One region of the Pigmentiphaga soli genome, then DNA from elsewhere that is predicted to be linked to it. Evidence: predicted binding sites of a transcription regulator. Region 1 holds the regulator's gene; each other region holds the start of a gene.
What was found. The regulator FNR, encoded in region 1, switches genes on or off when oxygen is low (the NO sensors DNR and NnrR bind a similar motif). The targets are predictions, from matches to a motif close to TTGATNNNNATCAA.
Positions count from the first base shown of each region.

Region 2: the regulator FNR is predicted to act here: its motif matches at 1,758-1,771, upstream of ABD927_RS05480 (fatty acid desaturase).
Region 3: the regulator FNR is predicted to act here: its motif matches at 3,163-3,176, upstream of ABD927_RS21075 (PHA/PHB synthase family protein).
Region 4: the regulator FNR is predicted to act here: its motif matches at 3,361-3,374, upstream of ABD927_RS21460 (TraR/DksA family transcriptional regulator).

Region 1 covers NZ_BAABFO010000040.1:7,108-11,966, reverse strand. The annotation lists gene ABD927_RS23800 (DUF481 domain-containing protein) at 1-61, opposite strand, end outside; gene ABD927_RS23795 (FAD-dependent monooxygenase) at 305-1,534, shown strand; gene ABD927_RS23790 (DsbC family protein) at 1,584-2,327, shown strand; gene fnr (fumarate/nitrate reduction transcriptional regulator Fnr) at 2,352-3,101, opposite strand; gene ABD927_RS23780 (response regulator) at 3,098-3,514, opposite strand; gene ABD927_RS23775 (response regulator) at 3,739-4,380, opposite strand; gene ABD927_RS23770 (PAS domain-containing sensor histidine kinase) at 4,377-4,859, opposite strand, start outside.
Region 2 covers NZ_BAABFO010000004.1:115,765-120,623, reverse strand. The annotation lists gene ABD927_RS05490 (D-2-hydroxyacid dehydrogenase family protein) at 1-141, shown strand, start outside; gene ABD927_RS05485 (I78 family peptidase inhibitor) at 200-502, opposite strand; gene ABD927_RS05480 (fatty acid desaturase) at 571-1,656, opposite strand; gene ABD927_RS05475 (HlyD family secretion protein) at 1,984-3,000, shown strand; gene ABD927_RS05470 (ATP-binding cassette domain-containing protein) at 2,997-4,790, shown strand; gene ABD927_RS05465 (ABC transporter permease) at 4,790-4,859, shown strand, end outside.
Region 3 covers NZ_BAABFO010000028.1:24,398-29,256, forward strand. The annotation lists gene ABD927_RS21060 (phosphocholine-specific phospholipase C) at 1-14, shown strand, start outside; gene ABD927_RS21065 (YadA family autotransporter adhesin) at 98-1,789, shown strand; gene ABD927_RS21070 (2-hydroxyacid dehydrogenase) at 1,982-2,986, opposite strand; gene ABD927_RS21075 (PHA/PHB synthase family protein) at 3,270-4,859, shown strand, end outside.
Region 4 covers NZ_BAABFO010000029.1:46,584-51,442, reverse strand. The annotation lists gene ABD927_RS21475 (tripartite tricarboxylate transporter substrate binding protein) at 225-1,211, shown strand; gene ABD927_RS21470 (DUF2501 domain-containing protein) at 1,403-1,828, shown strand; gene ABD927_RS21465 (Bug family tripartite tricarboxylate transporter substrate binding protein) at 1,897-2,871, shown strand; gene ABD927_RS21460 (TraR/DksA family transcriptional regulator) at 2,868-3,272, opposite strand; gene ABD927_RS21455 (NAD(+) synthase) at 3,399-4,859, shown strand, end outside.

The DNA.
Region 1 (4,859 bases):
CCCAGGCGTGGCTGCAGGCGAGCAGGGCGGCGGCGGAAACGAGGTGACGGGTCTTGGTCATCGATAGAGCTCTCCTTGGTATGGGTGGCGGAAAGGCCACACCTTAGCGTATCTCTCCGCTGCGGCGCAGCATGCTTAGCCGACCCATACATCTGTTACTCGCATGACTATTGGCCTAACGGGCCGCCGATCCCGCCGGCAGGACGCCGCCGCGCCGCCACCCGCGGCCCCGGGGAAGCGCCGGGCCGGGATGCGGCGGCGGTACACTTGCGCTATCTCATCACAGCGGCTGCCCCGCCTCACGATGGCTTCCTTTCCTCAGCAGGCCGACATCGCCGTGGTCGGCACCGGCATCGTCGGCCTGGCCTGCGCGCTGGCGCTGGCGCGGACCGGCCAGCGCGTCGCGCTGCTCGGCCCGAAGGCCCCGCTGCCGCCGGCCGGCGACGTTTTCGATCCGCGCGTCTATGCCCTGTCGGTCGCCAGCCGCGACCTGCTGGCCGAACTGGGCGTGTGGGACACGCTGCCTGCCGATCGCCTGGCCGAAGTCCGCGCGATGGAGATCGCCGGCGACGGCCCGGCGCCCGGTCCGCTGCGCATGCCGGCCGGCCACCTGCACCTGTCGGCCTGGCAGGGCGGCTACGACTGCCTGGCCTGGATCGCCGAGTCGACCGAACTGGAGCGGGTGCTGCGGCAGGCGGTGCAATGGTCCGGCGTGCCGTGGCTGGCCGACACGCTGGCCGGCCGCGAAGCCGATGCCGGCGGGCAATCGGTGCTGCTGACCGCTGGCGGCCAGCGGCTGGCGTGCCGGCTGGCGGTGGCCGCCGACGGCGCCCGTTCGCCGTTGCGCGCGGCCGCGGGCATCGCGATGCGGCGCCGCGACTACGACACGATCGCGCTGGTCATGCATTTCACGGCCGAACTGCCGCACCAGGGGCGGGCCTGCCAGTGGTTCACCGGCGACGGCGTGCTGGCGCTGCTGCCGATGCCCGACGTCGCCGGCGCGCCCCAGGTGTCGATGGTGTGGTCGATGCCGACCGCCCGCGCGCGCGCGCTGCTCGACCTGCCGGCCGACGGCCAGGCCGCCGCGGTGCCCGAGCTGCTGGCGCAGGCCACCGGCCTGCGCTTCGGCGCGCTGGCCGCGCGCGGGCCGCTGCTGGGCTTTCCGCTCGCGCTGCAGACCGTCTCGCGCCTGACCGACGGCGCCGGCGTGGCGCTGGTGGGCGACGCCGCGCACCTGGTGCACCCGCTGGCCGGACAGGGGCTCAACCTCGGCCTGGGCGACGTGCGCGCGCTGGCGCGGGCCGTCGCCGGCCGCGAAACTTACAGGCAGGTGAACGATGCTCGCGTGCTGCGCCGCTACGAACGCGAGCGGGCCGAGCCGCTGCTGGCCATGCGCGCCGTCACCGACGGCCTGCAGCGCCTGTTCGGCAGCCATGCGCCGCCGGTGGCGTGGCTGCGCAATGCTGGCATGAACGCCATAGACCGGCTACCCTTGCTCAAACGGGCGCTGATCGACGGCGCCTCGGGGCGATGAACGTCCGGGCGCGGCCGCGCGGCGGCGTCCGGCAGCGACAGGAGATGCAATGAAAAACCGATGGATTTCGCTGGCGCTGGGCGCCGTGCTGGGCCTGGCGGCGTTGTCGTCGTGGGGGCAGCCGGCTACCGCGCCGGCCATGTCGCCGGCCGAACAGAACGTGCGCAAGCTGTTCGTGCAGCGCTTCGGCAACGTCGACATCGACGGCGTGTCCCGCACGCCCTACGGCCTGTACGAGGTCCGCCTGGGCACCACCCTGCTGTACACCGACGACAAGGTCAGCTACGTGCTCAACGGCAATCTGATCGACGCCGCCAGCAAGAAGAACGTCACGCGCGAGCGGATGGAGCAGTTGCTGGCGGTCAAGTTCGACGAGCTGCCGCTGAACCTGGCCGTCAAGCAGGTGCGCGGCGACGGTTCGCGGCGCATGGCGGTGTTCGAGGACCCGAACTGCGGCTACTGCAAGCAGCTGCGGCACTCGCTGCAGGACGTCTCCAACGTCACGATCTACACCTTCCTGTATCCCATCCTGGCGCCCGATTCGTCCACCAAGGCGCGCGACGTCTGGTGTTCGTCCAACCCCGGCCAGGCCTGGGACGACTGGATGCTCAACGGCAAGACGCCGCCGTCGGGCAATTGCAATGCGCCGCTGGAGGCCGTGCTGGCGCTGGGCAAGAAGCTGAACGTGACCGGCACGCCCACCATCTTCTTCGGCGACGACAGCCGCGTCAGCGGCGCGATCCCGGCCGCCCAGCTCAGGGCGCGGCTGGATTCGATGAGCAAGAAGAGCTGAGGCCCGCAACCCCGGGCCCGCCTGCTACACGCGGCGCAGCCCGTCGGCGTCCAGGATGCGGATCAGCTTGCCCTGCACGTCGATCAGCTTCTCTTTCTGGAATTTCGACAGCATCCGGCTGACGGTTTCCAGCTTCAGGCCCAGGAAGCTGCCCATTTCCTCGCGCGTCATGCGCAGGTTGAACTCGGTGCCCGAGAAGCGCCGCGCCTGCAGGCGCTGCGAGATGTTCAGCAGGAAGGCCGACACCCGCTCTTCGGCGCACATGCTGCCCAGCAGCATCATCAGGCCCGACTCGCGGATGATCTCGCCGCTCATCAGCCGGTGCACGTGGCGCTGCATCGGCCGCAGCTCGCGGCACAGCGACTCCAGCACGCGGAACGGGATGATGCACAGCACGCTGTCTTCAAGCGCGATCGCGTCGCAGGTGTGCTGTTCGTTGCAGATGCCGTCCATGCCCAGCGGCTCGCCCACGATGTGGAAGCCGGTGATCTGTTCGCGCCCGTCGCGCAGCGTGACCACGGTCTTGAACGAACCGGCCTTGATCGCGTAGATGCTCTGGAACGGGTCGCCGGTGCGGTACAGCACTTCGCCGCGGCGTACCTTGCGCGAGGTCAGGATCAGCTCGTCGAGCCGCGCGAAGTCTTCCTCCGACATGCCGCAGGGCATGCAGACGTTGCGCATCGCGCAGCTGGAACAATTGACGCTGCCGTGCCGCACGGCTTCGCGCTGCGGCGGGGCGGCGGCGGGCATCGGGGCGACGGAAATCGGCATCATGACGAGGCTCCTGGGTGGCCGGCCGACCGCGCCTCGGCCATCTGCCGGATGGTGTCGCGGACCCGGCCGAACTCGGTCGATTTATCGAAGAAGAAGCGGGCGCCTTCCTGCAGGCATTGCCTGCGGAACTGGGCGTCGGCGTAGTTGGTCAGCACGATCGGCACGATGGCCCGTCCGCTGGCCGAGATGTTGCGCAAGACGTTGATCCCGCTGCCGTCGCGCAGCTGCATGTCGACGATGGCGACGTCGGCATGGTTGGATTCCAGCTGCCGGGCTTCGTCCTGGGTGGCGGCGGTGCCGATCACCTGCACGCCCGGGATCGCGCCCAGCAGCGTGGACAGCCGCTGGCAGATCAACGGCGAGTCGTCGACCAGGAAGACTTTCAGCGAGGAAGGAGAGGCGATCGCTTGCATGGCCACAGTATCGGCCGGCCGCCGTCCGCGCGAAATCAGGCGCTACGGAAAATCGCGTAAGGAGAGCGGCGGCCCGTGTAAGAAAATCCTGACAAGCGCGACGACGATTCGCCCCTCCAAGCCGCCCTCATCCAGGATGCGGCGGATCCGGCTCCGCCGGTCCGCCCGCATCGCCCCCTGGGGGGCGCGCGAAGCGCGTAGGGGGGGGGGTCAAAACCCTTTGGTCAAATCCCTTCTTCGAACAGCTTGTGCCGGATCGCGTAGCGCACCAGCGCCGCGTCGCTCTGCAACTGCATTTTCTCGAGGATGCGCATCTTGTAGGTGCTGACCGTCTTGCTGCTGACCGACAGCTCGCGGGCGATGTCGCCCAGTGGCTGGCCGTCGACCAGCCGGCGGAACACGTCGAATTCGCGGTCCGACAGCCGCTCGTGCGGCAGCCGGTCGGCGGCGCCCGTCAGGCCGCGGGCGAACTGCTCGGCCATCGCCAGGCTCACGTATACGCCGCCGGCGGCGACCTTGGCCACGGCCGCCACCAGTTCCTTGGTGGCGCTTTCCTTGGTCAGGTAGCCCGAGGCGCCGGCGGCGAAGGCGCGCTTGGCGTACTGTTCCTCGGCGTGCATGGTCAGCACCAGCACCTTCAGCCCCGGCTGTTCTTCCTTGATCTGGCGGATGAGTTCCAGGCCGTTGCGGCCCGGCATCGACAGGTCCAGCAGCAGCACCGACGCCGGGCATTCGCGCGCCAGGCGGATCGCGCCGGCGCCGTCGGCCGCCTCGCCCGCCACTTCGAAGCCTTCCGCGCCGGACAGGATGTGGCGCAGGCCGTCGCGCACCAGCGCGTGGTCGTCGGCGATCAGGACGCGGATCATGGCGCGGCTCCGGCCGGTTCCGGCTGCACCAGCACGGCCGCCAGCGGCAGGTCCACCTGCAGCCGGAATCCGCGCCCCGGCACGCTGTCGATCGTCACGCGGCCGTCGAGCATCCGCGCGCGCTCGCGCACCCCCAGCAGGCCGAACGACTTGCGGCCGGGCACGGCCTCGGCCGGCATGCCGCGGCCGTCGTCGGCGATGCGGACGACGAAGCGCTCGCCCTCGCGCAGCACTTCCAGCCAGACCTGGGTCGCATTCGCGTGCCGCGCCACGTTGGTCAGCCCCTCCTGCACGATGCGGAAGATCGCGGTGGCGGCCTCCGGCCGGAACGGCACGGGCCCGACGTCGAGTTCGGCATCGACCCGCAGCCGGTAGCGCTGCGTGAAGTCGTTGACCAGCCATTCCACCGCCGGCGCGAGGCCCAGGTCGTCGAGCATCACCGGCCGCAGGTCGGCGGCGATGCGGCGCACCGAGGCCAC
Region 2 (4,859 bases), on a different contig from region 1:
CTGCCGCGCCACGACCGCCTGCGGAGCCTTCCCAATGTCACGTTGACCCCCCATCTGGGCTACGTGAACATGGAAAATCTCGAGCACTACTACCGAAATTCCCTGGCCGCGATCCAGGAATGGATCGCGGCCAGAGGCTGATGCCTCCGAGTCGGCAGAACGATTCGATATCCACGTCAGCCCAGAACGACTTCCTGCCCTAACCGCAGATGGCGCGAACGATCTTGCCCGTTTCAGGATCGGTTTCTATCGTCACACGCTCTTGACGATAGTCCATCGTTACGGCTTGGCCGGGCGTGACCTGGCGAACAATGGTTGCGCCGGTTGCCTGCCTGGCTTGCTCGTCTGTCAGTCGATCCTTGCCCTTCAAGGAGGTGGCGGCGTCACGTCGGCAAACGCCGGGCCCTGCGCCATCCTGCCCCGTAACGCTCTGGCAAGCGGCAATGGCCGTAGCCGCAAGTCCCAGTATTCCGATAGTGAGCAGAGTCGATGTCTTGGCCATATCTGTCCTTTCATAAGCGTGGACTTCATCGAGCGAGGTCGGGCAGGGCCGCGCAGGTGATGGCGGCGCTACTCGGGCCGGAGCTGCTGCGCTGGCGGCCGCGAGCCGTCGAACCCCGTCCACCGCTCGGCCTTGAAATCGTACAGCTTGCAGCGGCGGGCGGTCGCGAAGTACCAGCGCCACGAGAAAGGCTGGATCACGATGCGCTGCGGCAGCAGTTCTTCGAGCCGGGCCTGCGCTTCCTTCAGCTTGTACAGAGGAATGCCCATGTCCAGGTGATGGGCGGTGTGCTCCATGATGTGATGCAGCAGCGCTCCTACACGCCACCTGAAGGTCAGGTGCACGGTGGTCGTCACGAAGGGCTGCGCGCGGCTCCAGGCCGACCGGTCGTCGTACCAGCGCACGCGTTCGTGGGTATGGTGAACGTAGACCACGAAGCCGATCATCGAGCACCAGAACAGGAACGGCACCAGAAACCCGAATACCAGCAGCCAATGCACCGGCTGGCCGGTGGCGACGGCGGCCCATGCGAGCACGCCCAGCCAGCCGGCGCCGAACAGCGCCACCAGCCAGCAGTCCTTGAAGAATACCGGCCGCCGGCTGGGCATCGCCGCCTTGCCCGGAAAGAACATCTTGCGCCACCAGATCTCCACCATGTAGTAGAGGCCCGGCGCCCACCCGCTTCGATAGAGGCGTTCCAGCCACTGGCGCGGCCGCGGCAGCGCGCGGAATTCCGCCAGGCTGAGCGGCGCCCAGATGAAATCGACGCCCTTCAGGTTCGTGTAGCCGTGGTGCACCACGTTGTGCCCGACTTCCCACAGGCTGTAGGGCGTCAGCGACGGCAGGAAGGCGAGGCGGCCCAGCCATTTGTTGAGGGCGCGGTGCGGCGTCAGGCTCTGGTGGCAGGCATCGTGGCCGATGATGAAAAGCCGCCCGATGACGAAGCCCGCGGCCAGCGCGCCGGCCAGTTTCAGCGCCGTGCTGCGCGCGAATATGACCAGCGCCAGCAGCCCGGCCAGCAGGACGTAATCCAGCAGCAGCAGGGCAATGGGCCGGGCCGTCGTGCGCCGGGATTGCGGTTCCAGCCAGGAACGCAGGATCTTCCGGGGCGGCAGCGGCTCGCCTGAAGGAAGGGGCTGGACGGGCATCGTCATGGGTCGATTCGATCCTCTTTCAGGAGTATGGCCGGCGGCGGCCGCCGCGGATGGGCTGCGCGGCGCGTACCGGATGGTCAGTCAGGGCGTCCGGGCCGGTCTTGATCGGCGTCAAGGGCCGGACGATTGCCGTGCATTGGGCTGGGAATGGTTCTCATTAATATATTGAAGTCCGCGCGCGATGCAAAGGGCAATGTCGTCTCGATGCGTTTCGCCTGATTCTTATCGCCGCCTTCCGCCGCATGCGGCCTTCCCGCGGGGCAGCCCGCCCGCGAGGGCGTCTGGCCCATTAGTATTCGGATTGACGGATACCTGGATCCTTTCTTCATGATCAAGAAGCTTCTTGTCCTTGCGGTGCTGCTGGCGGCCGGCATCGCCGCCGTCTGGTTTCTGTGGGGCTCCCGGCCGGACGACGGCAGCCTTACCCTGTACGGCAACGTCGACATCCGCCAGATCTCCCTGGCGTTCGAAGGCAGCGACCGCGTGGCGCAGATGCGGGTGGAGGAGGGCGACCGGGTGCAGGCCGGCCAGGTGCTGGCGGTGCTGGACACGCGCACCGCGCGTCTGCAACTGGCGCAGGCCGCGGCCCAGGTGGCGGTGCTGGAACAGTCGCTGCTGGCGTTGCGCAATGGCAGCCGGCCGGAGGAGATCCGGCAGGCAAGCGCCGAGGTCGCCGCCGCGCGGGCCGAGGTCGAACGCAGCCGCCTGCAGCTGGACCGCTTGCAACAAGCCGCCGCCAGCACCGGCGGGCAGGCGGTCGCCGGGGTGGAGCTCGACAACGCCCGCGCCCAGATGCAGGTGGCGCAGGCCCGGCTCCAGGCGCAGCGCCAGGCCGAGCGGCTGGCCCGGGTCGGGCCGCGCCGCGAAGACATCGCCCGCGCCGAAGCGCAGCTGGAAGCGGCGCGGGCCGAGCAGGCCCTGCTGCAGCATCGCATCGACCTGGCCGAACTGAAGGCGCCGCAGGCGGCCGTGGTGCGGGCGCGGCTGCTGGAGCCGGGCGACATGGCCTCGCCGCAGCGGCCCGCCTACACCCTGGCGCTGACCGATCCCAAGTGGGTCCGGGCCTATGTCGACGAACCCCACCTGAGCCGCATCCGGCAAGGCATGGCGGCGTCGGTCACCACCGACAGCGCGCCCGGCTCGCCGATCGCCGGGCGCATCGGCTTCATCTCGTCGGTGGCCGAGTTCACGCCCAAGACCGTGCAGACCGAAGATCTGCGCACCGACCTGGTCTACGAGATCCGCATCCTGGTCGACGATCCGGACGACACGCTGCGCCTGGGCATGCCGGCCACGGTGCGCATCGACCTGGCGCCGGCGGCGGACGGCAAGGATCGTTCATGACCGGAGCCGCCCGGCCGCTGGTCGTGGACGCCCAAGATCTCGGCAAGCAGTTCCACGACGCCGCCACCCGGCGCACCGTCGATGCGCTCGCCGGCCTTTGCGTGCAGGCGGCCGAAGGCGAGCTGACCGCGCTGGTCGGCCCCGACGGCGCCGGCAAGACGACCTTCCTGCGCCTGGTGGCCGGGCTGATGCGCCCGCAGTCCGGCAGCCTGTCGGTGCTGGGCATGGACGTCGCGCGCCAGCCGCAGGCGGTGCAGGACCGCATCGGCTACATGCCGCAGCGCTTCGGCCTGTACGAAGACCTGAGCGTGCAGGAAAACCTCGACCTGTACGCCGACCTGCACGCGGTGCCGGCGGCCGAGCGCGGCCAGCGTTTCGCCCGCCTGCTGGAGATGACCGACCTGGCGCGCTTCACGTCGCGGCCGGCGGGCAAGCTGTCGGGCGGCATGAAACAGAAGCTGGGCCTGGCCTGCACGCTGGTGCGCTCGCCCGACCTGCTGCTGCTGGACGAACCCACGGTCGGCGTCGATCCGCTGTCGCGCCGCGAGCTGTGGGAGATCGTGCAGCAGATGATCGCCGAGGAACGGCTGTCGGTGCTGCTGGCCACGTCCTACCTGGACGAGGCCGCGCGCTGCGCCCGGGTCTATGTGCTGCAGGAAGGCCGCCTGCTGGCCGGCGGCAGTCCCGGCGAGATCGCCGCCCGCGCGCGCGGCCTGTGCTTCGAGGCCGATCCGCCGCCGGATGAGCCGGCGCGCAGGCTGCAGGCGCGATTGCTCGACAACGATGCGGCCGTCATCGATGCCGTGCCGCATGGCGGGCGGGTGCACTTCATCGGCCGGCCCGGCATCGACGCCGCGGCGCTGGGTCTGGCCGCCGACCGCGTGCGGTCGGTGGCCGAGGCGCTGGAAGACGGTTTCATGGTGCTGCTGCGCGCCCGCAGCGAAGGGGCGCCGGCGGCAACGGCCGCCGCGCCGTCCGGCCCTGCCGGATCGGGCGCGGCCTCCGCCGACGCTCCCGCCGTCATCGAAGTCAAAGACCTCGTCCGCCGCTTCGGCGATTTCACCGCCGTCGACAAGACCACCTTCAGTGTCCGTCGCGGCGAGATCTTCGGCCTGCTGGGCCCCAACGGCGCCGGCAAGACCACCACCTTCCGCATGTTGTGCGGCCTGCTGCCGCCCAGCGGCGGCCAGGCCCGGGTGGCCGGGCTGGACATGCGCACCGCCAGCGCCCAGGCGCGCCGCCGCATCGGCTATGTGTCGCAGAAGTTCGCGCTGTACGGCAATCTGTCGGTGCGCGAGAACCTGCGCTTTTTCGGCGGCGCCTATGGCCTGCACGGCGCGCGGTTGCAGGCGCGCATGGCCGAAGTCGTAAGCCAGTTCCAGTTGCATGGCCACCAGCAGCAGGCGGCCGGCCAGCTGCCGGGCGGCGTCAAGCAGCGGCTGGCGATGGCCGTGGGCCTGCTGCACGAGCCCGACATCCTGTTCCTGGACGAACCCACCAGCGGCGCCGACGCGCTGGCGCGCCGCGGTTTCTGGCGCCGCATCACCGCGCTGGCGGCCGCCGGCACCACCATCGTGATCACCACCCATTTCATGGAAGAGGCCGAATACTGCGACCGCATCGTCATCCAGGACGCCGGCCGCCTGCTGGCGCTGGGCACGCCGGAAGAGGTGCGCCGACAGGCCGGCGAAACCGCCGAGCGCCGGCTCGACATGGAACAGGCTTTCATCGGCATCGTCGAACGCAACCGCGCCGCGCGCGCGGCGGACGGCTCGCGGAGGACGGCCTGATGCGCGGGCGCCGCGCGCCCACGCAGCGCCCCGGCGGCAGCCAGCGCGGGCATTTCTGGCTGCGGCTGC
Region 3 (4,859 bases), on a different contig from region 1:
CCACGCTGGCCTGAGCGGTTTTTCGGCAAAGGGTGGCCGGCGCGGCTCCGAGGGGAAGGCCGCGCCGGCCCGGATACGAACGTTGGGGAAAACATTCATGGCGAACAATCGAAACAGGGCCGGCCTGCCGGTCCTGGGCGCGCTGATGGGCGCGCTGCTGGCGGCGTACGGGGCACAGGCGAACGCGCAGACCCCGCCGCCGATGAACTATGACAGCGGCACCAACAACCTGGGCGTGGGCGCCAATTCGGGCACCAACGTGACCGCGCCCAACAACTGGGCGATCGGCCGCAATTCGGGCAACAACGTCTCGACCCAGTGGAACCAGGCCATCGGCGAAGGGGCGGGGCAGAACGTCAGCGGCAACAATGCCAACCAGGCGTTCGGCTACTACGCGGGCAACAACGTCACCGGCGGCTGGAACCTGTCGTTCGGCCGCAGCGCCGGCAACAACGTGACCGGCAGCTACAACAGCGGCATCGGCTTCTGGGCCGGCACCGGCGTGACCGGCTCGTACAACAACGCCTACGGCGCCAACGCCGGCCGCGACGTGACCGGCAGCAACAACCAGTCGATCGGCAACGGCGCCGGCAACGACGTCACCACCAACTGGAACCTGTCGATCGGCGAAGGCGCCGGCTCCAACGTGGGCGGCAAGAACGCCAACCAGGCCATCGGCTACTACGCCGGCACCAACGTCAACGGCGGCTGGAACCAGTCCTTCGGCCGCAGCGCGGGCCAGAACGTGACCGGCGACTACAACAACGGCCTGGGCTTCTGGGCCGGCACCGACACCACCGGCAACCAGAACTGGGCGATGGGGTCGAACGCCGGCCGCAACGTGACCGGCGACTCCAACCAGGCCTACGGCCAGGAAGCGGGCCGCAACGTGACCGGCAACGCCAACCAGTCCGAAGGCTGGAACGCGGGCCAGAACGTGCAGGGCAACGCCAACCAGTCGAGCGGGATGAATGCCGGCCAGAACGTGACGGGCGACTACAACATGGCCAACGGCGCCTATGCCGGGACCGACGTGACGGGCACCGGCAACCAGGCCAGCGGCCTGGGCGCCGGCCGCGGCGTGGCCGGCAACGACAACGCGGCCGTCGGCTCGGGCGCCGGCGCCAATGTCCAGGGCGATCGCAACGTGTCGATCGGCTACACCGCCGGCCACGGCGTGCAGGCCGACGACACCGTGTCCATCGGTACCCAGGCCGGCGCCAACGCCACCGGTTCGGTGGCGGTCGGCTCGGGCGCGACGGCCGATGCCGGCAACAGCGTGGCGCTGGGCGCCGGCTCGTCGGCCTCGCGCGGCGCGCAGGCCGATTACCAGGCCTACGGCGTGGACGCCCCGCAAAGCTCATCGGGCGAGGTCAACGTGGGCAACCGCCAGATCACCGGCGTGGCGGCGGGCAGCGACGTCAACGACGCCGTCAACGTCGGCCAGCTCGACAGCACGGTGCAGCGCTCGTCGGCCGCGGTGCTGGGCCAGGCCAACCAGTACACCGACCAGCGTTTCAACCAGCTGAACGACGCCTTCCGCCGCGACCTGCACGGCGTCGAGCGCAAGGCCTACGCCGGCACCGCCGCGGCCATGGCCGCGCGCCAGGCGCCGTTCGTGCCCGGCAAGTTCAGCTACGCCGCCAACGTGGCCAACTACCGCGGCGAGAGCGCGCTGGGCATCAGCCTGCGGCACACTTCGAGCAGCGGCGCATGGAGCGTGGAAGGCGGCGTGGCCGGCAGCGGCCAGGGCCTGGGCGTATTCGCCGGCGTCGGCGGCGTGTTCTGATCCAGGATGCGGCGGATCCGGCTCCGCCGGTCCGCGCGCATCGCCCCCTCGAGGGGGGCGGCCGTAGGCCGCGTGGGGGTGGGCTTCCCTTCCGGTCCGCGCGCATCGCCCCCTCGAGGGGGGAGCGGCCGTAGGCCGCGCGGGGGTGGGCTTCCCTTCCGGTCCGCGCGCATCGCCCCCTGGGGGCGCGCGTCAGCGCGTAGGGGGGAGAATATTCTCACAGGGCCGGCCGGTGGCGAAGGCGTCGAGATTGTCCAGCGTCACGGCGGCGATCTCGCGCAGCGCCTCGGCCGTGAAGAAGCCCTGGTGCCCGGTCACCAGCACGTTGGGGAAGGTCATCAGGCGCTGGAACACGTCGTCGTCGATGATGTCGTCGGACCGGTCGCGGAAGAACAGCGAGCTTTCCTGTTCGTAGACGTCGATCGCCAGCGAGCCCAGGTGGCGGGATTTCAGCGCCGCGATCACCGCCTGGGTATCGACCAGCGCCCCGCGCGAGGTGTTGACCAGCATCGCGCCCGACTTCATCGCGGCCAGCGCCCGCGCGTCGATCATGTGGCGCGTGTCTTCGGTCAGCGGGCAGTGCAGGCTGACGATGTCGGCCCGCGCCAGCAATTCGTCGAGCCCGACGTAATCCCCCAGGGTCTTGAATTCCTCCGACGGGAACGGATCGGCGCCCAGCAGCCGGCAGCCGATGCCTTTCAGGATGCGCGCCGTGGCCAGGCCGATCTTGCCCGTGCCGATCAGCCCGACCGACTTGCCGTGCAGCGTCATGCCCAGCAGGCCGTCGAGCGCGAAATTGCCCTCGCGCACGCGGTTGTAGGCGCGGTGGGTGTGGCGGTTCAGCGTCATGATGAGCGCGATGGCGTGCTCGGCCACGGCCTCGGGCGAATAGGCCGGCACGCGCGCCACGAACAGGCCCAGGCGGGCGGCGGCGGCCACGTCGACGTTGTTGAAGCCCGCGCAGCGCAGCAGCACGGCCCGCACGCCGGCACCGGCCAGCGCTTCCAGCACCGGCGCGTCGAGCCGGTCGTTGACGAAGACGCAGACGGCGTCGCAGCCGCGCGCCAGCGCAACGGTTTGCGCCGACAGCGCGGCTTCCTGGTAGTCGAGCTCGAAGCCCTGCGCCGCGCGCAGGCGGTTGGCTTCGTCGAGGAAGAAGCGGTCGTAGCGCTGGGCGCTGAAAACGGCGACTTTCATGGCGGCCTCCGCTAGCCGGGCTGATGCCCTGAATGTACCTCAAGGCTAGCCCACCCCTACGCGCTTCGCGCGCCCCTCAAGGGGCGACGCTGGCGGACCGGCGGAGCCGGAGCCGCGGCGTCCTGGATGGGGGGCGCCAAGTGGAGCCGTGAGCTCTTGCGCGGTGCAACATGTTATTGACGCATGTCAAATCGCCGCGCACCATGCGATGGACAATATCCGCAGTCAGGGGCGCGCCGCCGTCCCGCCGCGGAGCGCCCGCGGTCTTCTCCGAGGCCTTTCGATGACCCTTGAATCTTCGCCCGCCGACGGCTTCGCGGCCAGGATAGACCTCGGCACGCGCGCGCTGCTGGCGCGCCTGACCGCATCGATGTCGCCCCAGGCCCTGGCGCTGGCCTGGCTCGACTGGGCCTCGCACCTGGCCGTGTCGCCGGGCAAGGGCCTGCAGGTGGGCCTGCAGGCCGCCTGCCAGGCGGCCCAGCTGGTCGGCTACCGCTGGGCCGCATTGGCCGCCCCGACGCAGGCCGTGCCGCCGGTAACCGACCGCCGCTTCGCCGATCCGGCCTGGCGCCAATGGCCGTTCAACCTGCTGCACCAGTCCTTCCTGCTGCACGAACGACTGTGGGACGGCGCCACCCACGGCGTGCGCGGGGTGGAGCCGCACCATGAACAGCTGGTCGCCTTCTTCGCCCGCCAGTGGCTCGACATGCTGTCGCCCGGCAATTTCGGTCCCACCAACCCGGTGGTGCTGCGGCGCACGATGGAGGAGGCCGGCAACAACCTGTGGCGCGGCCACCTGAACCTGGTCGAAGACGCCCGCCGCCTGCTGGCCGGCGAGCCGCCGGCCGGCGCCGAGAATTTCGTGCCCGGCCGCGAAGTGGCCGTCACGCCCGGCAAGGTGGTGCTGCGCAACCGCGTGATGGAACTGATCCAGTACGCGCCGGCCGCGGCCGGCGCGCAGGTGCACCCCGAGCCGCTGCTGGTCGTGCCGGCCTGGATCATGAAGTACTACATCCTCGACCTGTCGCCGCACAACTCGCTGATCCGCTACCTGGTGGCGCAGGGCCGCACGGTATTCTGCATTTCGTGGAAGAACCCCGGCGAGGCCGAGCGCGACCTGGGCATGGACGACTACCTGGAAGAGGGCTTCCATGCGGCGCTGGACGCCGTCAACGCCATCGTGCCGCAGCAGCCGGTGCATGCGGTGGGCTATTGCCTGGGCGGCACGCTGCTGGCGATCGCCGCCGCCGCGATGGCGCGCGACGGCGACCACCGGCTGGCCACGATGACGCTGTTCGCGGCGCAGACCGATTTCGCCGAACCGGGCGAACTGGGACTGTTCATCGACGAAAGCGAAGTATCGCTGCTCGAGGCCCAGATGGCGCGCACCGGCTACCTGACCGCCGGCCAGATGGCGGGCGCCTTCCAGATGCTGCGTTCCTACGACCTGCTGTGGTCGCGCCTGGTGGGCGACTACCTGTTGGGCGAACGGCCGGCGATGAACGACCTGATGGCCTGGAACGCCGACGCCACCCGCATGCCGGCGAAGATGCACGGCCAGTACCTGCGGCGGCTGTTCCTCCACGACGACCTGGCGCAGGGCCGCTATCCGGTGCGCGGCCGCCCGGTGGCCCTGGCCGACCTCACGCTGCCGGTGTTCATGGTGGGCACCGAGACCGACCACGTCGCGCCCTGGCGCTCCGTGTTCAAGCTGCAATACCAGACCCTGGCCGAGATCACCTTCGTGCTGACCAGCGGCGGCCACAACGCCGGCATCGTCAGCGAGCCGGGCCATCCGCGCCGCCACTACCGCCTGCTCACGCACCCGGCCGGCGCGCCCTACGTGGCGCCGGAAGAATGGCTCGGCCTGGCG
Region 4 (4,859 bases), on a different contig from region 1:
GCCGGTCGAGCCGGCCGCCGCTTCGGTGGACGGCATGTTCGGCCACGCGGCCTCTTCCGACAATTTCCGATTTCTCGCGAGGGTTGAGATTTACGAATGTCCGGACGGGGACAGGCAAGGGGTCTCTGGCATTCGAAAACCTCATGCCATGGAACAAATCGGAAATTGTCGACGCGCGCCGACTGCCGGAATATCCGGCGCGAAGACCGCACGAGGAGACAACGATGAAATCGCTACGCAGTGGCTTGCCCTTTTCTTTCCTGCTCGCGGCGCTGGCGCTGGCGTGCCCTGCCGGCGCGGCCCCGGCCCCTGGCTATCCGGCCAGGCCGATCAGGATGATCGTGTCGGGCGGCCCGGGGGGCGGGGTCGACACGATCTCACGGCTGATCGGGCAAAAGATGACCGAGGACCTGGGCCAGCCGGTCGTGTCCGAGAACCGGCCCGGCGCGGGGACCATGCTGGCGACCGAGCTGGTCGCCAAGGCGCCGCCCGACGGCTACACCATCCTGCTCACGACCAACAGCCTGTCGATTAATGCAGCGGTGCGCAAGATCAACCTGGATCCGCTGGCCGATCTGGCGGCGATCACGCTGGTGGCCAGCGCGCCCGACATCCTGGTAGCCAATCCGCGGCTGCCGGCCAAGAACGTCCAGGAAGTGATGGCGCTGGCGCGCGAAAAGCCCGGCAAGATCACCTTCGGCTCGGCCGGCACCGGCTCGGGTACCCACATGGATGGCGAGCTGTTCAAGTCGCTGGCCGGCATCGACATCCTGCACGTGCCGTACAAGGGCGGTTCGCAGGCGCTGGCGGACCTGCTGGGCGGCCACATCGACCTGATGTTCATGAATCCGATCGGCGTGCTGGGCCAGGTGCGGCGCGGCGATGCGCGCGCGTTGGCGGTCAGCACCACCAGCCGCCTGCCGCTGCTGCCCGAGGTGCCGACGCTGGCCGAGGCGGGCGTGCCGGGCTACGATTCGGGCGTCTGGTACGCGGCGTTCGCGCCGGCCGGCACGCCGGCCGACATCGTCGACGCGCTGCACCGGGCGATCGTGCAGGCGCTGAAGTCGCCCGCGGTGGAAAAAGAGCTGCAGTCGCTGGGCGCCCAGGTGGTGGGGAGCAGCCCGCGCGACTTCCATGCATACCTGGCCGCCGACATCGCCCGCTGGCAAAAGGTGGTGCAGGGCAATCCCAAGCTGCGCATCGCCGACTGAACGCGGCGCCGGACAAGGATGAACAATTGCAAACGCCGTTGCCCACCGGCGGCGAGCCGCGCCTACACTAGCTGCGTCATTCGCATCCTGTCAGGGGACACTCCATGCTTTCCATCCTCCGGTCCGGCCGTTGCCTGGCGCTTTGCGCCGCGGCCATGACATTCGCGTGGGCGCCGGCCCACGCTCAGCTAATGGATTCGATCAAGGGCGCGCTGGGCGGCGCGAGCAGCCAGGGTTCGTCGTCGGGCGGCTCGTTCCTGGGCGGCGGCAGCGGCAGCGGCGGCGGGCTGGGCAGCCTCTCCGGCCTGAGCGGGCTGGCCGGCGGGTCCCTGCCCTCGCTCGATTCGGTCGGCACCGGCAACATCGCCGGCATTCTCGGCTTCTGCGCCAAGAACAAGTTCCTGGGCGGCGATGCGACCTCGCTGCAGGACAAGCTGCTGGGGCAGCTCGGCGGCCAGAGCAAGGCCCAATCCGACAGTGGCTACGCCGAGGGCCTGAGCGGCATCCTGGGCGGCAACAGCGGCCAGAAGGTGGACCTGAACGGCGGCGGCCTGAAGCAGAAGCTCACCGACCAGGTCTGCGACAAGGTGCTGGAGTACGGGCAGTCTCTGCTGTAGCGGGCGGCAGGCTTGCCGAACCCGCCCTGCCGCCGCACAATGCCTCCTCCCCCACACGGAGTGAGACGATGAAAAAAATCATAGCGCTTGCGGCACTCTCCATCACGGCCTGCGTGCCGGCGCGCTTCGCGGCGGCCCAGGCCGCCTACCCCAACAAACCCATCCGCCTGATCGTGACCTTCGCCCCCGCCGGCAGCGTCGACATCATCGCGCGGGTGATCGCGCCCAAGCTGTCGGAAAAGCTCGGCCAGAGCGTGGTGGTCGAGAACCGGGCCGGCGCCTCGGGCATCATCGGCATCGAAGCCGTCAAGAACGCCGCGCCCGACGGCTACACGCTGATGCTGAACACGATTCCGTTCGTGGCCAATCAGTACATGTACAAGAAGCTGCCCTATTCGCCGCTGAACGATTTCGTGCCGATTTCGCTAGTGGTGGCGTCGCCGTCGGTGCTGGTCGTCAACCCGAAGAAAATGCCGGTGAATTCCGTCAAGGAGCTGATCGAGGTGGCCAAGTCCAAGCCCGGCCAGCTCGACTACTCCGCGGCAGGCGCCGGCACCAATCCGCACATCTCCGGCGAGCTGTTCAACAAGCTGGCCGGCGTGAAGCTGCAGGCCATCCAGTACAAGGGCGGCGGCCCGGCTGTGGCGGCGGTGGTCAGCGGCGAGGTCGGCATCATGTTCTCCAACGTCTCGGAAAGCGCCGCCTTCGTCAAGAGCGGCCAACTGCGCGCGCTGGGCGTGACCAGCTCCGTCCGCTCGCCCGTCTATCCCGACCTGCCCACCGTGGCCGAGGCCGGCGTGCCGGGCTACGAGTTCAGCACCTGGCACGGGATGCTGGCGCCGAAGGGCACGCCCGACGCGATCGTGCAACTGCTCAGCCAGAAAGTGCAGGAAACCGCGAGGGATCCGGAAATCTCCAAGCGGCTGCAGGAAATGGGCCTGGACGTCATCGCCAGCACGCCGCAGCAGTTCGGCGAGCACCTGAAAAAGGAATCGGCGAAGTGGGGCCAGGTGCTGAAAGACGGCGCGATTACGCTGGATTAGAGCGTGCTGTGCACGAGGCCCGCGCGCCGCTCGTGCACTTCCTGGCACGACAGGCAGCGCTTGGCGGTGGGATAGGCCAGCAGCCGGGCGTACTCGATGTCGTCGCCGCAGTTCACGCACTGGCCATAGGTGCCCGCGGCGATGCGGGCGCGGGCCGCGGCCACGTCGCGCAGTACTTCCAGCTGCAAGCCCACCGCCGCGTGGTCGAGGTCGACCAGCAGGTCGCCGCCCGAGGCGTCGCCCTGGTCGCCTGCCGCCCCGGACAATTCGGCATACGATTCGTCGGCCAGCTCCTGTGCCTTGCGGCCGGCTTCCTCGCGCGCAGCCAGTTCGCGGCGGATGAGCGCCTGTTCGAGCAGCGCAAGCTGCGTCGGGTTGGGATAAGGGCTGGGTACGGACATGGCAAACTCCTGGAAGACGCGGCCATGCGGCCGCCTGCGCTCGCCGCCGCCTGTTTGTGACATATTGAGCCGATCCGGCCCCGCTGCCTTGATTACGATCAAACGGATTCCATGCCCAGAACCGCGATGAAACCGACGCCTGAATTCTTCAACCTCCACCGCCACGATTTCGTGCGCGTGGCCGTGGCGGTGCCGCGGCTGCGCGTGGCCGACCCGGCCTTCAACACCGCGCAGACCATCGCCGCGATGCGCGAGGCCGCCGGCCGGCACGCGCTCGTCGCCCTGTTCCCCGAACTAGGCCTGTCGGCGTATTCGTGCGACGACCTGTTCCAGCAGCAGCCGCTGCTGGACGGCTGCCTGCGCGGGCTGGAGGCGGTGCTCGAGGCCTCGCGCGAACTGCCGCTGATCGCGGTGGTGGGCCTGCCGCTGCGCATCGACGGCATGCTGTTCAATTGCGCGGCGGTGGTGCACCGCGGGCGGCTGGCCGGCATCGTGCCGAAAACCTACCTGCCCAACTACCGCGAGTTCTACGAGATGCGGCAGTTCGCCTCCGGCGACTGCCTGCGGCGGCGCGAACTGTCGCTGCTGGGGCAGCAGGGCGTGCCCTGCGGCGACCGGCTGCTGTTCGACGTGCCCGACCAGCCGCTGTTGCGCTTCCACGTGGAGATCTGCGAAGACCTGTGGACGCCGATTCCGCCGTCGTCGTTCGGCGCGCTGGCCGGCGCCACGCTGCTGCTGAACCTGTCGGCTTCCAACGTCACCATCGCCAAGGCCGACTACCGGCGCGAGCTGGTGGGCAACCAGTCGGCACGCTGCCTGGCCGCCTACGCCTACAGCGCCGCCGGCTACGGCGAATCCACCACCGACCTGGCCTGGGACGGCCACGGCATGGTGTGCGAGAACGGCACCCTGCTGCGCGAGACCGAGCGTTTCCTGGACGACTCGCAGCTGATCTGCGCCGACGTCGACCTCGACCGGCTGGCGCAGGAGCGCGCGCGGCAGACCAGTTTCTCGCAGTCGGTGCTGCGGCACCGGCAGGCCTGCGCCGAGTTCCGCACCGTGGTGATCGATGAAAAACTGGACCGCGCCGGCCGCATCCTGCTCGATCGCGAATACGGCCGCTTCCCCTACGTGCCGGCCGACCCGGTCAAGCGCAACGAGCGCTGCGAAGAGATCCATGCGATCCAGGTGCAGGGTCTGGTCACGCGGATGCGCTCGGCCGGCATCAAGAAACTGGTGATCGGCGTGTCGGGCGGGCTGGATTCCTGCAATGCCCTGCTGGTGTGCGCCGGCGCGGTCGACAAGCTCGGCCTGCCGCGCGAGAACATCGTGGCCGTATCGATGCCCGGCTTCGCCACCAGCGAGCGTACCCGCGCGCAGGCCAACGCGCTAATGGCCGGCATCGGCTGCAAGGCGCTCGAAATCGACATCCGGCCCAGCTGCCGGCAAATGCTGGAAGACATCGGCCACCCCTACGCGAGCGGCGAGGAACGCTACGACGTGACCTTCGAGAACGTGCAGGCCGGCGAACGCACCAGCCACCTGTTCCGGCTGGCCAATATGCACGGCGCGCTGGTGGTGGGCACC